One region of the Arthrobacter sp. BC5 genome, then DNA from elsewhere that is predicted to be linked to it. Evidence: riboswitches for the same ligand, from Rfam matches in the RefSeq annotation. Region 1 holds a riboswitch; the other holds the start of a gene.
The links. A riboswitch is a leader RNA that binds a small molecule or an ion and turns the genes downstream of it on or off. The one in region 1 is predicted to bind S-adenosylmethionine.
Positions count from the first base shown of each region.

Region 2: another riboswitch for S-adenosylmethionine. It lies ahead of AC1MFI_RS17335 (bifunctional o-acetylhomoserine/o-acetylserine sulfhydrylase); the one in region 1 lies ahead of AC1MFI_RS13975 (cobalamin-independent methionine synthase II family protein).

Region 1 is NZ_CM155273.1:2,976,651-2,983,871, reverse strand. Features, by position in the region: gene AC1MFI_RS13985 (DUF2243 domain-containing protein) at 1-221, opposite strand, end outside; gene AC1MFI_RS13980 (MBL fold metallo-hydrolase) at 903-2,318, shown strand; gene AC1MFI_RS13975 (cobalamin-independent methionine synthase II family protein) at 2,494-3,732, opposite strand; SAM riboswitch class I at 3,743-3,839, opposite strand; gene AC1MFI_RS13970 (YidH family protein) at 4,170-4,532, shown strand; gene AC1MFI_RS13965 (DUF202 domain-containing protein) at 4,502-4,885, shown strand; gene AC1MFI_RS13960 (hypothetical protein) at 5,112-5,651, shown strand; gene AC1MFI_RS13955 (hypothetical protein) at 6,471-7,221, shown strand, end outside.
Region 2 is NZ_CM155273.1:3,701,610-3,708,830, reverse strand. Features, by position in the region: gene hutI (imidazolonepropionase) at 1-1,150, shown strand, start outside; gene AC1MFI_RS17350 (CPBP family intramembrane glutamic endopeptidase) at 1,208-2,017, shown strand; gene AC1MFI_RS17345 (DUF1540 domain-containing protein) at 2,160-2,447, shown strand; gene AC1MFI_RS17340 (VOC family protein) at 2,518-3,159, opposite strand; SAM riboswitch class IV at 3,313-3,429, shown strand; gene AC1MFI_RS17335 (bifunctional o-acetylhomoserine/o-acetylserine sulfhydrylase) at 3,511-4,827, shown strand; gene metX (homoserine O-acetyltransferase MetX) at 4,834-5,976, shown strand; gene AC1MFI_RS17325 (hypothetical protein) at 6,104-6,346, shown strand; gene AC1MFI_RS17320 (SGNH/GDSL hydrolase family protein) at 6,480-7,221, opposite strand, start outside.

The sequences.
Region 1 (7,221 bases):
AAGAAACCGTCAGCAGTCAGCGCCACCTCGGTGGTGGACAGGTCATAGAAGTGGTGCCACTGCAAACCCAGATGGAAGACAAACAGGTCAATGATCGACGCCGCGATTCCGCAGCCGAAGAGGAACCCGGACAGCACCGTGCGCCTGGCCATGCTGATCTCCGCAGACTGCTCACGATCGGCTCCCGCTCCGTGGCCTGCGCCCGTTTCAGCAGTGGACATTGCGGAATCCCCTCGACGCACCAACGTGATCGTCCCTCCGATTCGATGACATGGCCCAGCTGCAGGACCCCCTTCGCATACTCCAGTGTCACGGATGACCTGAAAGGCCAGCCGGGCCTGCAGAATTCCAGGCACCCCTACCGCGCTGATACCCCCGGGGGTATAATGCGAAGCGTGTACGAATCACCACCAAAGGAGCCATCATGTGTCGTGCTGTGACCTGCAAGACGTGCGGGAAGACGACGTGGGCGGGTTGCGGGCAGCACGTCGACCAGGTACTCCGCGGAGTACCCCAGGCGCAACGATGCGCAGGACACGCAGCTCCACCGGCAGCACCAAGTTTCCTGCAGCGAATCTTCAAACGGCGCTAGTCCGCAACGGAGCCGCTTTCGGCCCATCAGGTCGCGCTCGGACCCCGATCAGGTCCGGTCCTGCCTATCACCCCCGCCGGCGTCACCACACAGGCCGACATCCTGCCCGGCCACAGGGTCACCCCCGCCCGCCCTTGGCCCGCTACGCGCCCCTCCACTACTGGATCCACGCACCCGCTCGGCACCGGCAGCACTCGCCTTGCAACATACCCCCTGGGGTATTACGATGGAGTCCAGAGGATACCCCATGGGGTATCAGGAGTAGTTCCTACGGGCGTCAGATTCCCGAATTGATGAAGGAGAGCACTAGATGCTGATCGAGCGTATTTACGACGAAGACCTCGCCCAGGCCAGTTACCTGATCGGTTGCCAGGCCAAGGGTGAAGCGGTCGTGGTCGATGGGCGCCGTGACATTGCGGTCTACCAGGACCTCGCGGCGAAGAACAACATGAAGATCGTGGCCGTCACCGAGACCCACATCCACGCCGACTACCTCTCGGGCACACGAGAACTCGCCGCGGCGACCGGGGCGGAGATCTACGTCTCCGGTGAAGGCGGACCGGACTGGCAGTACGAGTTCGAGGGCACCCGGCTCCATGACGGGGACACCATCACCCTGGGCAACATCACCCTGCGCGCCCTTCACACTCCCGGACACACCCCGGAGCACCTGTCCTTCCTCGTCACCGACGGGGCGTTCAGCGACAAGCCCGGCTACCTGCTCTCGGGTGACTTCGTGTTCTCCGGCGATCTCGGCCGCCCCGACCTCCTTGATGAGGCCGCCGGCGGCGTCGACACGCGCTTCGAGGGTGCGAAGCAGCTGTTCAAGAGCCTGCAGGAGAAGTTCCTGACCCTGCCCGACCACGTCCAGGTCCACCCCGCCCACGGTGCCGGCAGCGCCTGCGGCAAGGCCCTCGGTGCGATCCCGTCCACCACCGTCGGGTATGAGCGTCTCTACTCCTGGTGGGGCCCGTACCTGGCCGCGAACGACGAGCAGGGTTTCATCAACGAACTCCTCGACGGGCAGCCCGACGCCCACGCCTACTTCGGACGCATGAAGCGCGAGAACCGGCAGGGACCGGCCGTCATGGGTGAGCGTGTACCGCTGACCGAGCTGGACAAGGACCAGGTCGCTGCTGGTATCGCCGCGGACACGGTGACGTTCATCGACACCCGCTCCGCGAACGAGGTCCACGCCGGGACGGTGACTCGCTCCCTGAACATTCCGGCAAGTGCCGCGATCGCGACCTACGGGGCGTGGGTCGTGAACCCCGAGACGGACAAGAACCCGCTCGTCCTGCTGGCCGCCAGTCAGGACCACGCGCAGGAGATCTGGGACCACCTCGTCCGCGTCGGCATCGACAATGTCGCCGGGTACGTCACCAGCATCGACGGGCTGCCCACCACCACGCCCGCCCTCGTGCAGCCCGAAGACCTCGCAGAGGTCGACGCCGCGATGATCCTCGACGTCCGCAACCGCACCGAGCACAGCGCCGGCCACGTCCCCGGGGCTCACCAGCTCAACGGCGGGCGGGTCATGTGGCACCTCGACGAAGTCCCCACCGAAGGGACGATCGTCACCTACTGCCAGAGCGGCTTGCGGAACTCCGTCGCTGCCAGTGCCCTCCGCCGGGCGGGCTACGACGTCGTCGAACTCGACGGCAGTTACCTCGGCTGGAACACCTGGCAGCAAACACAGGCACAGGAAACCGCGCTCACCAACTGACCAGCAGCCCACCGCTTCTGATAGCGGTAGCTGTCTCCTCTGAAGCAGACGCTTCAAATCCAACGGGACGACACATCATCGATGTGCCGTCCCGTTGGTGTTTCCCCTACTTGTCCTCAGCCTTGTCCGCGGCCTTATCCCCTGCCTCGTCCTTTGCCTTGCTCTGTGCGGGCGGCTAGATCGATGTCGAGGAGCGGGCGAAGAGCCGCTCCGTTGCGATCTGCGCGCCGCGCCCCAGGGACTCGAGTTTGGCGGCGGCGATCTGCGGGTGGATCCTTCCGCCCAGCCCGCAGTCGGTGGAGGCCACGACATTCTCCCGACCTACGAGTGCGGCGAAGCGCTCGATGCGCTGGGCGACCAGTTCAGGGTGCTCGACGACGTTGGTCGCGTGGGAGACGACGCCGGGAACCAGCACCTTCCCGGCGGGAAGGTCGACGTCCTGCCAGAGGGTCCATTCGTGTTCGTGGCGGGCGTTGGCTGCCTCGAAGGAGTACGAACCGGCGTTGATGCCCAGTACAAGGTCCACGATGTGGCGAAACTCGATGTCCGTGGTGTGCGGGCCGTGCCAGGATCCCCAGCAGACGTGGAACCGGACCTGTTCCTCGGGTAGTCCCCGCAGCGCATAGTTCAGCGCCTCGACCCGGATCCGGGTGAACTTCTGGTAGTCCTCGATGGAGGGTTCGGGGTTGATCTGGTCCCAGTTCTCCGCGATGGACGGATCGTCGATCTGCACGATCAGGCCTGCTTCGACGATGGCCTTGTACTCCTCGCGCAGGACATCGGCCCAGGCGTAGATGAACTCCTCCTCCGTGGCGTAGTAGTCGTTGCCGATCCTGCTCGCGGACCCGGGTGAGAGGGCCGTGATGAATCCTGTCGGAATGCCCGCAGCGCCCAACCCCGCTTTGAGGTTCGTGATGTCGCTGGCCAGTGCAGCACGCCCGGTGTACGAGATCGGCCCGGTTGCGGACGGAAAGGCCGTGGCGTTCTTGCCGATCTGGATGCCGCTCTCGGGATCCTGGTAGGCCGCCGCGAAGCGGGTCCAGTCACGCCGGTCGGCGAACGAGGTCAGCCGGATGGCGCCGGGCTCGCTACGGACGGGCTCGGCGAGGATCGGATTGAAGTCCGTCAGTTCCAGGCCGGCGGTGCGCTGGAAGCTGTAGGTCCACCAGGCTCCGTAATCGACCGGGTTGGACATCGCCTTGCCGTACTCGCCATCGCCCGGGATCGTGATCCCGAACTCCTTCTGGCGTTGGACGAGGTCCACCACGGCAGTCGTGAGCAGTCCTTCGAATTCGGGTGTCCGTTCCAGGGTGAACCCGTCCTCGGCAAAGGTGCGGGCGGCGTTGGCGGCGATCAGTTCCGGTGTGCGCGGCAGCGAGCCGGCGTGGCTGGTGGAGATGCGATCGAGTGTCATGATGCTTTCCTTTCCATCGGTCCTGCCATTAGCACCTTTCCGGACAAGGAATCCGGGGGAAGCTGCAGCGTCATGGAGGCAGGTCTCTCAGCTGCTCTGGATGGTGTGGCTTAGGGCTCTAAATCCACCGGTGACGCAGGCACGTCCCCTCCACAGCCAAAAGGCTGAGCACCAATCGGAGGGGCTGTGCACCATCATGGACGACTCGACCCTCCTGCTCAAAAATGCTGCCCGTAACAAGCCGGGATTTGATGGCCGGCCTCGAAACGCAGTGATCTGCACCTGGCAACCGCGAACAGGGACGAGGCCTACCGGGGTACTGCCGCCGACAATTGATTCCCCCGCGGTGCGCCCGACGAGGCTCGTTCACGTGTCGTTGACCACCTTGTCTCGCTCATAGGATCGAAGCCTGAGCCGACCCGTTTGGAGAGATTTACATGAGTGATCAACGCTTTCCGCGGAAGCTCTTCAGCGTTGGCGAAGACCCAGACCCCCGCTTCACCCTGGCCAATGAGCGAACGTTCCTTGCATGGATCCGCACGGCCCTGGCCCTGATCGCCGGAGGGGTAGCTCTCGAGGTGTTCGGGCTCGGCCTTCACCCCGGGTTCCGTCTGACGGCCTCGTTCCTGCTGCTCACTGCCGGGGTTCTAGCCCCAGTTCAAGCATGGTTTGGCTGGCTGGGTACCGAGCAGGCGCTGCGCCAAAAACGCTCCCTCCCCAGCTCGATCGCGGGACTCATCATTACCGTCCTGATTTGCGCTGCCGGAGTGTGCGTCATCATCGGGACTGTGTTGGCGTGAGCCCGAACTCGGAGGAAGGTTCTGATCTCCTCGATGCTGGTCTGCCCGCGGAGCGAACGGCACTGGCGTGGAGGCGAACAGCACTGTCGGTTGCACTGAGTTCACTGGTGGCCTTCCGGTTGCTGCCGGAACTACTCGGCAATCCGCTCTGGGCGGGTATGGGTCTGATAGGGGTCATCGGAGCGGGACTGATGTGGACTACATCCCAGCGACGTTATCGGGCTTTCCGCCGTGATCAGTTTCAGACGCCGCACATGCCGTTCGGGGCATGGCCATTGCTTGTTCTCGCCGCTTGCGTCGCACTGCTGGGCGTTGGCGCAGTCGCTCTCGCCATTAGTCTCGCCCCTGCCTAGGCACAGAACGCTCGATCCAACGATCAGGGAATGACTGCTCAGCTGGAAGGCATTTTCGGCGAGCAGGGATCGGAATTGTGAACCCGGTCGAGAGCCGACAAACTGCACCCACTCCAGTCCGTGGCCAGCCCAAGCGTCTTGTGGTCCTAGTTCGAGTGGACAGGATCAGACACCTCTCACCCCTCCCCGTCGGGGAAGTGAGGTCGGGCGCCGGTAGGGTCGATCCATGCCTTTGGATCTGCCGCGCCGCTCCCACGTGTTCGTGGACGAGTCCAAGGCAGGCACCTACTACATCGCGGCCGCGGTCATCTCGCCGGCGGACGTTACCGCAACGCGTTCCGCGATCAGGAGCCTGCGGTACAAGGGCAGCTCCTCGGTGCACTTCAACAGTGAGAGGGACGCAACCAGGCGGGCGTTCCTCAAAGGCGCGGCCCGAACCGGGGTGAAGACCGTCGTGTACATCGTTGATGGCCAGCCCGACAAGGTCGCCCGACCCGCCTGCCTGGGAGCCCTGATCCAGGACCTGTGTGACGTCGAAGCAGAACGCCTCGTGCTCGAGCAGGACGACTCCCTCGCAGCAGCCGACCGGCGGATCATCCACGCCGAACTGAAAACCCGCGGCAACACCACACTGGAATACAGGCATATGCGCCGCACCGAAGAACCCCTGCTGTGGGTCGCAGACGCCGTCGCGTGGTGCTTCCAGAAAGGTGGACCCTGGAGAGCTGAGGCGGAACCGCTCATCGGCCAGGTGCGCAGGCTTTAAATGCGCGAGCCTGGCTCGTCATACCATCCGGAAGACTGCCAGGCTAACTTCGCGGGGCTACTGCCCGTTGCAACGCCCACTGTACCGGGAGTTCCACAACAGGAACAAGCAGTCCTCTAACAGCAGAACCCTACAACTTATGGCTCAACCACAGGTGGACGGCTTTGAGCTCCACCCTTCGGGCTCCACCCGACCACAGGTGGATGACCCATCCGCACTAGTACACCGGGGCACCAGGTTCTCTCCCCCGCCCGCGAAGGAGCATTGGGGGCAATACGCCCTGTGAAAAGCTGGCCAGGGCTCGCTTCACCACCGATCGAGCAGAGAAGCACACACCGTGCTGGAGCCGCACCAGTGACCTTCACAGCAGCGACATGCTCCTAGCCATCGTGTGTGGATCTGTGAGGATGGCTCTCGCCTGCGCCGTCCCGCTTTCCTTTTAGCGCCCGACACCGGCAGCCGCGCCTGACCTTCGGGCCCCTCAAACTTCTCAGGTGAACGAAGATCCGCCGCCCCCAAAGCGACCGTCCTGTGCGCGGAGCTTGCCACATGACGACCGTCCGCGCAGGACCTGTTTTGGCTTGACCCGGCGCCTGAACCCTTGGGAGCTTTGAAAGATAAGCCTACTGATAAACAAGGGGACGCGTGTCTCGACTGCTCTAAGCGAGCACCAGAAGCTCAGCAGGTAAGGCAAATAGCCCCTTCAGGACCAAGAACACGAGACAAAAGACCAATAATGGCGAATCAGAGACACCCGATCCCTAAACAATCCGCGACGATATCGGGGAGATTACCCTCGGGACAGTGGCTGCACATGACGTGGCGCAAATGGATCTGACGATCGGGCAGAGCGTCCTGGGCGCCTTCGTCCTGACGGTGGTGCTCGCGGTGCTGCACCTGTTGGCACCGCGCATCCGAAAACTTCCGCTCGTCCCTGAGCGCTACACCGGCTCCTTCGCCGGCGGTCTCGCCGTCGCGTATGTCTTCCTTCACCTCCTTCCGGACATCGCAGAGGGTAATGAGGCGATCGGTGAGGCGCTGGAGAACGCCGTTACCGTGACACCGCTTCTTGACCTCGGGATCTTCGTGGTGGCCCTGGCCGGCTTCACCGTCTTCTACGGGCTGGAGCGCATGGCGTCCCGTCAGGGTCTCCGGGATGGCAGGAGAAGCACTCCCTCCAATGCCGCGTACTGGCTCCACCTCGGATCATTCGTCGTGTACAACATCCTGATCACCTACACGATGGCCCTGCGGTTCCAAACCGGTATCCTGTTTGCCCTGCTCTTCACTGTTGCCATGGGCCTTCACTTCGTCCTGACCGACCGGGGCCTGGAAGAACACTACGGGCAGAGGTTCCGGCGTTCAGGGCGGATCGTCCTCGCCGCCGCGCTCCTGGCGGGGTGGGTACTGGATGCGCTCTTCGCACCCAACAGCACGCTGGTCGTGGCACTGCTCACCGGCGCACTGGGCGGCTCCATCCTGCTGAACGTCTTCAAGGAAGAGCTGCCCTCGAACCGGAACTCAAGCTTCCTGTGGTTCACCATTGGCCTCGTGCTCTACGCCGTGCTGC
Region 2 (7,221 bases), 720 kb from region 1:
CGACGGCGCGGTCCTGCGGAACGCCGGCGTGGTGTTCGAGGGTGAGCGCATCAGCTGGATCGGCCCGTCGGCGCAGGCTCCGGCCGCCGACGAGAGCCATGACGCCGGGGGCCGCGCCGGACTGCCGGGCTGGGTCGACAGCCACACCCACCTCGTGTTCGCCGGCGACCGGACGGCCGAGTTCGAGGCCCGCATGGCGGGGGAGTCCTACGCCGCGGGCGGCATCGCCGTGACCGTGGAGGCGACGCGCGCCGCGGGGGACTACGACCTCACGCGGCTCCTGCTGGCCCGGGTCGCCGAGGCCGCCGCGGGTGGTACCACCTACCTGGAGACGAAGACGGGCTACGGGCTCGACGTCGAGCAGGAGGCCCGCAGCGCGCGCATCGCGGCGGGCGTCGCCGACGAGGTCACCTTCCTCGGCGCGCACCTCGTACCGCACGGGGAGGACGCGGACGAGTACACCGACCTCGTCTGCGGCCCGATGCTCGACGCCGTCCTGCCCTACGTGCGCTGGGCCGACGTCTTCTGCGAGGCGGGGGCCTTCACCGCCGAGCAGTCCCGCCGGGTGCTCTCCGCGTGCGCCGACGCGGGCCTCGGACTGCGTGTGCACGGCAACCAGCTGGGGCAGGGCGACGGCGTGGCGCTCGCCGTCGAGTTCGGCGCCGCCAGCGTGGACCACGTCAACCACCTGTCCGACGCCGACGTCGACGCGCTCGCCGGCACCTGGGCGGGCGCGCCCTCCGTTCCCGGTACCGTTGCCACCTGCCTGCCCGCCTGTGATCTCTCGACGCGGCAGCCGTTCCCGCCCGCGCGGAGGCTGCTCGACGCCGGGGCGCAGCTCGCGATTGCCAGCAACTGCAATCCGGGGACGTCGTACACGAGTTCCATGGGCTTCTGCGTCGCCACCGCCGTCCTGCAGATGGGGCTGACCGTCCACGAGGCCGTCCGTGCGGCGACCTACGGGGGTGCGCTTGCGCTGCGGCGGCACACGGGCGACGACGTGGACGGACGCCGGGCCGTCGGCTCGCTCGCCGTCGGCCACCGGGCGGACCTGCAGCTGCTGAACGCGCCATCGGCCACGCACCTCGCCTACCGTCCCGGCATGCCGCTCGTCCACGCCGTCTGGAGGGCCGGCACCCGGGTGCGGTAGGCAGGCCGGACCGCGCGGTGGCTGGGAATCACGGGGCACCGCTGGGAGGATAGCGCCATGCCTGCCGAGTCCGCCTCCGCCTCCGCCTCCTCTGCGTCCGCTCCCGTCCTCGCGGACGCCCCCGCACCGAAGCGCCGCATCACCGCGGAGCTGCTGATCGTCTTCGGGCTGTCGCTCGGACAGTCCGCCGTGTACTCCACCGTGAACCTGGCGGAGAAGCTCTCGCGCGGCCCGCTCGCGGGCCAGACCACCACCCTGAATCCGGTGCTCGACGAGCGCCAGTACTTCGACCTCGCATATCAGCTCCTGGACATCCTCTTCGCGCTGGTGCCGGTGGCCCTCGTGCTGTTCCTGCTCAGCGGGCACGGCGCCTCCGCGTTCCGCCGCCTCGGTTTCACCTTCGAGAAGCCGCTGCGTACCGTCGGGTTCGGCGTCGGCCTGGCCGCGGTCATCGGCGTCGGCACCCTCGGGGTCTACGCCGGCGGCCGCGCCCTGGGCATCACCACGGCGCTGGTGCCCGCCGCGCTCGACGCCTACTGGTGGACCATCCCGGTCCTCGTGCTCTCGGCCGTCCGGCACGCGGTCCTCGAGGAGGTGATCGTGGTGGGATACCTGTTCCTCCGCCTGCGTGAGCTCGGCTGGTCGACGCCCGCGATCCTCCTCACGAGTTCGCTGGTCAGGGGCAGCTACCACCTCTACCAGGGCTTCGGCCCGTTCATCGGCAACGTGCTGATGGGGCTGCTCTTCGCCTGGTTCTACACGCGTACCCGCAGGGTCATGCCGCTCGTGGTCGCGCATGCGCTCATCGACATCACGGGATTCGTGGGATTCGCCCTGATCGGACCGGCCATCGGCATCGGCGGATGACGTGCCGGAGCAAGCCTCGCCGTCGCTGATTTGCGCACGACAATCATGACTAAATTATCGGAGAACCGCGGTGTTACCGTGATCCCATTCAGCGGGACGGCGGCTCCGACCGGGGGCCCCACCGGACCCTTCAGGAGGAATCATGAGTGTCGTCACCAGTGTCTCCGAGTGCAGCGTCCACAACTGCTCGTTCAACCGCGACGGCTGTACCGCCGTGGCCATCACGGTGTCGGGGAGCGAGGAGCACGCGTCCTGTGCCACCTTCATCGACACCTCCGTCAGTGGGGGGCTGCCCAAGATGCTGGCCCACGTCGGTGCCTGCCAGCGCTCGGAATGCAGCTACAACCACGACCTGCTGTGCGGTGCTCCGGCCGTCAAGGTGGGACCGGGCGCCGACGCAGCGGACTGCCTCACCTACACCCACGCCTGACCACCACGGCCAGTACGAGGAATGGACCGGACGATCGTCCGGTCCATTCGTCGTCCAGTGCCGACGAGGGCTAGATCTCGACGCGGCCGTTCTCGGTCTCGAACGTCACGGACATGATGCCCGGGGTGCCGTTCGGGGCGATCCACTGCACCTGCACGCCGTCGAGCGTCTCCTCGACGGCGGTGCCCAGCCACTCGGTCACCCGCTCCGAGGAACCGGCGATGGTCAGGCAATCCAGCTTGACGGCGGCCGGGCGTGCCTTCGAGGGGTGGAGGGACTCGGTGCCGTCATCCCAGCGCAGCAGGTAGGGGACCTGCGGATCCGCGATGAGCCCCTTGATGCCGATCTGCTGCCACGTCAGTTCCTGGCCGTCCGGGAACTTGCGGTTCCCCGGCACGGCGCTGCGGCCGAGGCGCTCCTCGAACGGTGCGAGATCGTCCACGGCCACGCACCAGCCCATCCAGCCGCCGCCCGCCTCGGAGCGCGCACGCACGGCCTGCCCGAACGGGGCCTTGTCCGACGCCGGGTGGTTCAGGACCTCCACGACCTCGAGGTACTGGCCGTTGACCAGCGGGAAGATCATGTTGCGGGTGCCGAAGCGCGGGTGCACACCACCTTTCACCGGCTCCACACCGAGCTTTGCGGCGATCCGGTCGGCCGTGGCGGAAAGTCCATCGGGTTCGCAGGCATATGAGACATGGTCCAGGCGCATGCCGATATTTTGGCACTAAGTGATCTGCGTCTCGACTTAGGCTCGCCTTACCGCCGCTCCCGGCCGTCGCGGGTGCATCGGAGGGAGCCGGTCCTGCTTCACGGAGGGTCATACGGGTTGCCGGATCCGCCGTGATGGGATTTCATGAAGGCAGGTCATGAGTGCCAGCACGAAGCCCCGGCTTGCTGGCCGGCAACCCTCCAACCGCGGTGGGGTGCCCCGGGTGAGGACCAGGTTCGGCGCTACTTCGGCGCCGTGCAAGCGCGGGCTCCTGCAGGGCCCGGTCTCCTGGAGCGGCGTGCACCGGCCGGAGCATCGGACCTCGGCGGAGCCCCTTGAACAGGGAGTACCATGTCCAACGATTGGTCCTTTGAGACACGCCAGATCCATGCCGGCCAGGTGCCGGATGCCGCCACGGGAGCGCGTGCGCTGCCCATCTACCAGACGTCGTCGTTCGTGTTCCCGAGCGCCGAGAGCGCCGCGAACCGGTTCTCGCTGACCGAACTCGCGCCCATCTACACCCGCATCGGGAATCCCACCCAGGAAGCGGTGGAGACGCGGATCGCGAGCCTGGAAGGCGGGGTCGGCGCGCTGCTGCTCGCCTCGGGCCAGGCGGCGGAGACCTTCGCCGTCCTCAACATCGCCGAGGCGGGGGACCACATCGTGGCGAGCCCCAGCCTCTACGGCGGCACGTACAACCTCTTCAAGCACACGCTGAAGAAGTTCGGCATCGAGACCACCTTCGTGCAGGACCCGGACGACCTCGAGCAGTGGCGGGATGCCGTTCGGCCCAACACCAAGCTCTTCTTCGGGGAGGTCGTCTCCAATCCCCGGCAGGACGTCCTCGACATCGAGGGCATCAGCGCCGTCGCCCACGAGCACGGGATCCCCCTGATCGTGGACAACACCCTGTCCACCCCGTATCTGATCCGGCCGATCGAGTGGGGCGCGGACATCGTGGTCCACTCGGCGACCAAGTACCTGGGCGGGCACGGCAACGCCATCGCCGGGGTCATCGTCGATTCGGGCAACTTCGACTTCGCACAGCACCCCGAACGGTTCCCGGGGTTCAACACGCCGGACGAGAGCTACCACGGGCTCGTCTACGCGCGGGACCTCGGCGTCGGCAGCGCGCTCGGCGCGAACCTCGCGTACATCCTGAAGGCGCGCGTCCAGCTCCTGCGCGATCTCGGCGCCTCCGTCTCCCCGTTCAACGCGTTCCTCATCGCGCAGGGACTGGAGACCCTCAGCCTGCGCGTCGAGCGCCACGTGCAGAACGCCCAGGCCGTCGCCGAGTGGCTCGAGGGTCACGACGACGTCGAGCGCGTCTCCTACGCGGGCCTCGCCTCGAGCCCCTGGTACGAGCGCGGGAGGAAGTACGGACGGAACGGCACGGGCGCGATCGTCAGCTTCGACATCGTCGGAGGGCTCGAGGCGGGCAAGCGCTTCGTGGACGGTCTCGAACTGCACTCCCACGTCGCGAACGTGGGAGACGTCCGCTCGCTCGTCATCCATCCGGCGTCCACCACGCACAGCCAGCTCGGGGCGGAAGCACAGCTCACCGCGGGAGTGCGCCCGGGCCTCGTCCGCCTGTCGGTGGGACTGGAGAACATCACCGACATCCTCGCCGACCTCGACGCGGGCTTCCGCGCCGCCAAAGGAGCCTAGCCCTTCGTGACCACCTACCCTCCTGCTCCGCTGTACCCCGGGATCGACGGCACGCGCCCTTCGGGGGACGGGCTCCTGCGCATCGCGTCGATCGGTCCGCTGGCCCTGGAGACCGGGGGCGGGCTGCCCGAGGTGCAGCTCGCCTTCGAGACCTGGGGCAGGCTGAACCGGGATGCCTCGAACGCCGTGCTCGTGCAGCACGCCCTGACGGGCAGCTCGCACGTGGCGCGCGGCGCCTCGGAGGAGGAGGGCTGGTGGGACTCGCTCGTGGGACCCGGCCGCACGGTGGACACCGACCGCTACTTCGTGGTGTCGATCAATATGCTGGGAGGCTGCTACGGCTCGACGGGGCCGGCGAGCCTCGCTCCCGACGGCACGCCCTGGGGATCGCGTTTCCCCTTCGTCACCATCCGCGATTCCGTGCGGGCCGAGGCCCTGCTCGCCGACCAGCTCGGCATCGGGCAGTGGCACTCGGTGCTCGGCGGGTCCATGGGAGGGGCGCGTGCCCTCGAATGGGCCCTGATGTATCCGCAGCGCGTCCAGCGCTGCGCCGTCATCGCCTGCACCGCCGCCAGCTCGGCCGAACAGATAGCGTTCGCCCAGGCGCAGCTGCAGGCGATCCGGCTCGATCCCGCCTACCGCGGCGGCGACTACTACGACGGCCCGCATCCGGATGCGGGCCTCGGCCTCGCCCGCCGCATCGCGCACATCACCTACCGATCGGAACGGGAGCTCGAAGCGCGCTTCGGCCGCGCGGAACAGGACGCCGAGCAGGCCTTCGGGTCCGCGCGGCCGGCCGAGCGCGGCCGCTACCAGGTCGAGAGCTACCTCGACCACCAGGCGGAGAAACTGGTGGACCGGTTCGACGCCAACAGCTACGCGATCCTGACCGAGGCGCTCATGAGCCACGACGCCGCACGGGACCGGGGGAGCCTGGACGACGCGCTCGGCGCCGCGACGTCTGACTTCTTCATCGCCGCCGTCGACACGGACCGGCTCTACTTCCCGGAGCAGTCCCTGCGGCTCGCGGACGGACTGCCCGGGGAGGTCCCCGTCCACATGATCTCCTCGCCCGTGGGGCACGACGCCTTCCTGACCCAGATCCACCAGCTCGACGGCCGGCTCCGCACCGCCTTCTACGCGCAGTAGCAGTCCACGGTTGGGTTTCCCCGGACGGGCACCTAGTCTTGGAGCTAAGCCTGCTTAGGAGTTCACGGCAGGCACGTCCGAGGCCGACGCCCCGGACTCATCGACGGACGTTGAAGAGGAGCTGTTCATGGAACTGAGCACCATTGGCTGGAACCAGGAAGCACGCGACAAGATCCTGCTCGACTCCGACCGCGCTCTCCAGGGCGCGGTCCGCGAGGCCGTGGAGACGATGGACGGGAAGTCCCGCGACGAGATCTACGAATTCCTCTTCCAGAAGCTGCAGCCGCAGTTCGTCGACTTCAAGCCCGGGCCCGATCTCAGCGCGTGCGCCGACGCCGTGGCCAACGGTGAGGTCTCGCTCGACAGCTGAACCAACGGCTGCGCTGGGCCCGCGAGAGTACAGGAACGACCGGCCGGGAGAGCTTCGGCCGGTCGTTCCTGTCGGTCCGGCCGCTTCCTGTCGTTCCGACGGGGAAACCGGCCGGACCGCCGGGCCGTCCGTATCAGTCCCCAGCGCCCGGGGGCATCCCCGGCCCGAAGATCGGCGACGGTTCGAGACGCTTTGCGGTCACGCCGTCGCCCGAGGACTGGTGCCGGAGGCGCCGCAGCACCCACGGGACGAAGTACTCGCGGGCCCACACGAGGTCCTCGGCGCGGGCCTTGCGCCAGGAGCGGGCCGGGAGGTCCTTCGGGAGGAGCGGCTCGAGGGTATGCCGGACGGCCAGGGTGTCGAGGACCATCGCGGCGATGGTGTGGTGTCCCAGCGGCGAGAAGTGCAGGCGGTCCGAGGACCACATCTGCGGGTTCCTGAGCTGCCGCAACGCCCACATGTCCGCGATGACCGCTTCGTGGCGTGCCGCGACGGTGCGCAGGTTCTCGTTGAAGATGGCGGTCTTCGACCGGATGCTGCCCAGCACGGTCTCCCGTACGTCCGGGCCGGTGAAGAGGACCACCGTGGCGCCCGAGGCCGCCAGGGTCGCGACGACGGCGTCGAGCTTCTCCGCGAGCAGATCCGGATCCCCGCCCGGGCGCAGGAGGTCGTTGCCGCCGGCCGAGAGGGTGACGAGGTCCGGCCGCAGGGCCAGGGCCGGTTCCACCTGCTGGTCGATGATCTGCTGCAGCAGGCGCCCCCTGACCGCGAGATTCGCGTAGGCGAAGCCTGCCTGCCCGCGGGACAGTTCCTCGGCCACCCTGTCCGCCCAGCCGCGGTTTCCGCCGACGCTCGCCGGGTTGGGGTCCCCGATC